One region of the Ligilactobacillus sp. 110_WCHN genome, then DNA from elsewhere that is predicted to be linked to it. Evidence: a T-box and tRNA genes for the amino acid it is inferred to sense, from the RefSeq annotation. Region 1 holds a T-box; the other holds one or more tRNA genes.
The links. The T-box of region 1 lies ahead of leuS (leucine--tRNA ligase). A T-box ahead of a tRNA ligase gene usually reads a tRNA of that ligase, here a tRNA-Leu.
Positions count from the first base shown of each region.

Region 2: it encodes a tRNA-Leu, which carries the amino acid that the T-box ahead of leuS (leucine--tRNA ligase) is inferred to sense. The anticodon was not compared.

Region 1 is NZ_JAULLI010000023.1:15,636-18,808, forward strand. Features, by position in the region: gene leuS (leucine--tRNA ligase) at 1-1,897, opposite strand, end outside; T-box leader at 1,960-2,161, opposite strand; gene Q3C15_RS07505 (LysM peptidoglycan-binding domain-containing protein) at 2,205-3,173, opposite strand, start outside.
Region 2 is NZ_JAULLI010000022.1:6,596-9,768, forward strand. Features, by position in the region: gene Q3C15_RS07320 (LCP family protein) at 1-617, shown strand, start outside; gene Q3C15_RS07325 (beta-ketoacyl-ACP synthase III) at 654-1,634, opposite strand; tRNA gene Q3C15_RS07330 (tRNA-Leu) at 1,794-1,878, opposite strand; gene Q3C15_RS07335 (SprT family protein) at 1,933-2,376, opposite strand; gene Q3C15_RS07340 (Tex family protein) at 2,373-3,173, opposite strand, start outside.

The sequences.
Region 1 (3,173 bases):
ATAAGTTCCAAATCCGGTTAACGAACTTGTAAGCCCCGTTTAAACCATCTTCAGTCCATGGCTTTGAAGCTTCCAACGGACCCATAAACATTTCGTAAACCCGTAATGTGTCGGCCCCGTATTTTTCAACAATATCATCAGGATTAATAACATTGCCCTTCGACTTCGACATCTTTTCATGGTTTTCGCCAAGAATCATTCCTTGGTTAACTAACCGTTGGAATGGTTCCTTTGTTGGAACAACGCCTAAGTCATAAAGGAATTTGTGCCAGAACCGAGCGTACAACAAGTGAAGAACCGCGTGTTCAGCCCCACCAATGTAAAGGTCGACCGGCATCCATTCTTTCAATTTATTGTAATCAGCCAAAGCTTCCTTGTTATGCGGATCAACGTAACGCAAGAAGTACCATGAACTTCCAGCCCATTGCGGCATTGTGTTTGTTTCGCGCCGGCCTTTCCGTCCATTTTCATCAACTACGTTTACCCAGTCATCAAGGTTGGCTAACGGACTTTCACCTGTTCCTGACGGCTTAATATTATCCGTCTTTGGAAGTTCCAATGGTAATTGGTCTTCCGGAACAAGCGTTGTTTCGCCGTCTTCCCAGTGAATAACCGGAATTGGTTCACCCCAGTAACGTTGCCGTGAGAATAACCAATCACGTAACCGGTAGTTGACTTTCTTGTGACCAACGCCGTGTTCTTCCAACCAGTCAAACATCTTATTGATGGCTTCTTGCTTATCCATTCCATCCAAGAAACCAGAGTTGATGTGTTTGCCTTCGCCGGTATAGGCTTCCTTTTCAATGTCGCCGCCTTCAATAACTGGTTTGATTGGCAAATCAAATTTCTTGGCAAATTCATAATCCCGATCATCGTGAGCTGGAACAACCATGATTGCGCCGGTTCCGTATGATGACAAAACATAATCAGCGATCCAGATTTGAATCTTTTCACCGTTTACTGGGTTAATTGCGTAACTTCCGGTAAATACTCCGGTCTTCGTTTTCGCAAGGTCTGTCCGTTCCAAATCTGACTTGTGCGAAACTTCTTCGATGTACTTGTCAACGGCATCCTTTTGATCAGCGGTTGTTAACTTCTTAACCAAATCATGTTCAGGCGCTAAAACAAGGACTGAAACTCCGTAAATCGTGTCTGGACGCGTTGTGAAGACTTCAATTTGTTGATCTTGCCCATCAACCTTAAAGTTCACTGCGGCTCCCACTGACCGGCCGATCCAGTTCCGTTGTTGTTCCTTGATTGCTTCTGGCCAGTCTAAGTCATCTAAATCATCGATCAACCGGTCAGCGTAAGCGGTGATTTTCAACATCCACTGTTTCATCGGCTTCCGCACAACCGGGAATCCGCCCCGCTTAGTTTTGCCATCAACGATTTCTTCGTTTGCGACAACCGTTCCTAAATCTGGTGACCAGTTAACCGGAACTTCAGCTTCGTATGCTAAGCCTTTCTTGTAAAGTTGTTCAAAGATCCATTGGGTCCACTTATAATATGACGGATCACTTGTATTAACTTCCCGGTCCCAATCGTATGAAAGTCCAAGTGACTTAATTTGACGCCGGAAGTTGTTAATATTCTTTTGCGTAAATTCACGTGGAGAGTGGCCAGTCTTTAATGCATATTGTTCAGCTGGTAAACCGAATGCATCCCACCCCATTGGATGAAGAACATTATATCCTTGCATCCGTTTCATCCGTGAAAGAATATCCGTTGCAGTGTATCCTTCTGGGTGACCAACGTGCAATCCTTGACCTGATGGATAAGGGAACATATCCATTGCGTAATATTTCTTCTTATTCGGATCTTCCGTTGTCTTGAACGTTTTATGTTCATCCCAGTAACGTTGCCATTTCTTTTCAATCTTTTTGTGATCGTATACCATCGTTTTGCTCCTTCATTTCAAAATTTAATTTAACGTAAAAAGTCCTATCCAAGCTTTCACTTGAATAGGACGAATTGATCGCGGTACCACCTATCTTCCGATTTGATCGGCTCTCAATAAGATAACGGCTTACCACCGCTTCAACCTACTTGATTCAGTCAAAGACTCAAAGGCGAGTTCGATAATACCTAGCTGAACATTCACACCGCCATGTTCTCTCTGAAAACCAAGCCATTATCTACTATTCCTTATCTGCGTTAAATGTTACAGTAATTTTATCATATCACCGGTTGCATTTCAATTCAGATTACCGGAGTTTCAACTGTTGTCCTGCATAAATTAAATCTGAACTTAAATTATTCAATGCTTTTAATTGGTTTACCGTTGTGCCGTTCGCAGACGCAATCTGCCATAATGAATCGCCGGACTTGACCGTATACGTTGCTGAAGCCGTTGAAGTTGCTGAAGCTGACTTTGTAGAAGAAACATTCAGCGTTTGTCCAACGTAAATTGTATCATTACTCAAATCATTCTTCTGCTTCAACTGAGCAACCGTCATATCATTGGCATTCGCAATTGACCATAGTGTATCTCCTGATTTGACCGTGTATGTGCCATTCGATGTAGGTGACTGTGTAGAAGCAGTTGATTGGCTGTGTGAGCCCGTTGAAGCTGTCTGACCAAGTGATAATACCTGACCGACGTAAATCGTGTCAGAACTCAAATGATTGTTCTGCTTTAACGCATTCACCGTTGTATCATGATCGTTCGCAATCCCCCACAAAGTGTCGCCAGCTTTAACCGTATACGTCCCTGCATTTTGGCTGGACTGGTTCGTTTGTGAATTTGATTGGCTCGCTTGCGAATTCGTTTGCTCTTCCTTGATCCGTAATTGTTGGTCAACGTAAATCGTATTGGTCGTCAAATTGTTCATCTGTTTCAAATGGCTAACTGTCAAATCATTACCCATCGCAATTTTCCATAGTGAATCGCCCGCCTTAACCGTATAGAAATCACTTGAATTTGATTGACTTGGCTGGGACGATTCTTGTTGAGTCGTTGATCGTTGTTTCAATTTCAACACTTGACCAACGTAGATCGTATCCGATGTTAAATCATTAATTTGTTTCAAGTTATTGACCGTCGTATCGTGCGTATTTGCAATCCCCCATAAAGTATCACCTGATTGCACAGTGTAGGTATCAGTCGTTGATTGCGGTGTTTGATTTGACGTTGAATTTGATTGTTGCTTTAATTTCAACACTTGACCAACGTA
Region 2 (3,173 bases), on a different contig from region 1:
TCAAAAGGGTAATGTCTGCTTCTTCATTAACGAAATACAACAAGACGATCAATGCGATCCAGGGAAGTTTAAAAACTGATCTTTCATATGATGACTTGATGTTGATCGAATCCTATTACAAGGATGCCGGAAAACACGTTTCATCGCGGGTTCTTCAAGGAAACAGCGAAACGTTAAGCGGCTTATCATACCAAGTCGCAACTGCCGCTGAAAAACGGAAAATTTCAAATGAAATTCGGCACCAACTTGGATTAAAAGATTCAGACTATAATTTCGAAAAAGACTCACTCAGCCAACTTGAAGGCGATAGCAGCAGTGATGATTCAACCACAGACACCACTTCAACCGGTAACGGATACGGTTCAGCAACGGGAAATGCTGGGACTGGTTACGGAACCGGAACAAGCTATGGAAACCAAACAACAACGGCTTCTCCTCGAACCCAAACTCAAGGATACGGAACGGGAGCAGGCACCGGAACTGCTAATCAAACAGCAGGGACTGGAACCGGTGCTGCAACGGGACATGCAACCGGCGGCAACTATGGTCGGACTGCTGGAGCAACCGGTGCGGGAACCGGAACTGGCACGGGAACGACTGGAAATTATGGATACTAAAAAAGATTGTGCGAAAAAAAATCGCACAATCTTTTTTTAATAATCACTTAAGTCTAACAACAGACTGCCGTAAACTAATCCGGCACCAAAGCCCGTTAATAATGCTTTCTTTGGCCGTTTCCCATTTGCCAGCTGTTCACTTAATGCCAACGGAATCCCCACTGACGAAGTATTACCAGCATAATCAACGTTAACGGCAAACTTTTCAAATGGAATATTCAACCCTTCAGAGATTTTTTCAAGCAACCGTAAATTTGCTTGGTGAGGAATTACCAAATCAATCTCTTGCGGATCAATTTGATTTTCATTTAAGAAATCTTTCATGTGATCGATGACCGTTGTCGTTACAAAATTAAACACGGCTGGACCATCTTGATAAAAGGCCTTTGCTTGTGGATAATTTTCAGCCTTAACAGCTGAAATTGGCTTGATTCGGCCGCTGTTGACAGCTTCCATGTTGCCATCGGCCCGCATTTTTTCAGCAAGCAGTGAATCCGTTGCATTTTCCTTCTTTTCTAACAATGCACCGGCAGCCCCATCACCGAAGAAAACAGCCGATGTCCGGTCCGTAAAGTCCATCATCTTTGAGTTATTTTCAACACTGATCACAATCGCCTTATTGTATTGCGGACTGTGAAGAAACTTATCTGCCGTACTGTAACCGAAAATAAATCCGGCACAGGCCGCTGACAAGTCATAGGCAAAGGCATTTTTCGCCCCAATATTCTTTTGAACAAGGGCAGCGGTTGATGGCGTCAATGCATCCGGTGAAATTGTTGAAACGATGATCAAATCAATTTCTTCCGGAGCAACATGCGCCTGTTGCAAAAGCTTTTCCGCAACCTTGGTTGCCATTTCAGATGAATCTTCATCAATTGCATAATGACGAGTTTTGATTCCTGTATGAGCTTGAATCCATTCATCAGAAGTATCCATAATTTTACTTAATTCATCATTTGTAACGACCCGTTCAGGTAAATACCCTGCACTGGCTGTTAATTTAACACCAACTGACATTATGTTCACCTCAAAATTCTTTTTTCTCATTACCCTTCAAGCAGATATACATCCTAATTTAAAATCTTAATCTAAGATACTCCTGAAAGGAAATGAATGCAAAATATTTGTGTTTTTAGGTAAAAAAAAGCTGAGGCATAATACCTCAGCTCACCTTTATGCGGGTAAATGGATTCGAACCATCACGAGCGCAATGCTCACCAGATCCTTAGTCTGACGCGTCTGCCAATTCCGCCATACCCGCGACAACAAAAGTAATTATAACAGACAAAATTATCAGACGCAATATCTTTTTTAATTATTTTGAAATTAATTTCAAATGACCGCCACACCGTGAACAACGATACTTCTGGACATTAAAATGCCGCTGGCGATAATACCGTTTATGGCATTGCCGGCATTCATACACGATTTGCGGGTCGGGCCGTAAACTTGACGGCGAATACCGGCTCCCGCCAACCTTTTGCAGCAAGACCTTAAAATCGTGATCCCGGTGCTGGTAACCGCGGTGATTTAAATGCAAGTGATAATGACACAATTCATGTTTGATTACCCCTACCAAAATTTCAGGCGGATAATCAGTTGCGATATGCGGGTTGATTTCAATATTATGAGTTTCCAACATATACCGTCCGCCAGTTGACCGTAGCCGGGAATTAAAGCTCGCAGTATGGCGAAACGGAACTTGAAATGATTCATTTGAAATCCGTTCAATTAACTGTTGCAGTTCTTGATCGGTCATTTCTCGGCCTTCTGTTCCGCTGGCGCAACCATTGATAATTGGATCCGGCCGCGTTTCTCATCAACACTATCGACCCAGACGTCAACGATATCCCCAACAGCAACCACATCCCGCGGGTTCGCAACATATGAATCACTTAACTTCGAAATATGCACTAGCCCGTCTTGCTTAACGCCAATATCTACAAAGACACCGAAATCCACAACATTCCGGACTGTGCCTTGAAGCTGCATTCCCGGTTTCAAATCTTCAAGGTGAAGCGTATCTGAACGCAGAAGCGGCATTGGCATCGTATCACGGAAATCACGTCCCGGCTTTTCCAAACTTGAAACAATATCCGTCAACGTTGCTTCACCAATTTGGTTTTCCGCCGCAAACTGCTTTTGATCAAACCGTTTTAATTTTTGATTCAACTTAGCCGTTCCAATCTCATCCTGTGCTGCCTGATTAGCCGCTAAAAGCTTTTCGGCAGCCGCATAGCTTTCAGGGTGAATGTCGGTATTATCCAATGGATTCGTCCCGTTCACGATCCGTAAGAAACCAGCTGATTGTTCATATGCCTTATTTCCAAGCCGCGGAACGTTCAGTAATTCCTTCCGCGTCTTAAACTTGCCGTTTTCATCACGGTATTTCACGATATTTTTGGCAATCGACTTATTCAATCCTGAAATATGTTCTAATAATTGCGGACTGGCAGTGTTTAAATTAACCCCTACCTGGTTAACGCCCGTTTCAATTACCTGGCTCAGTTTATTATCCAGTTCCTTTTCTGGCAGGTCGTGTTGATATTGACCAAC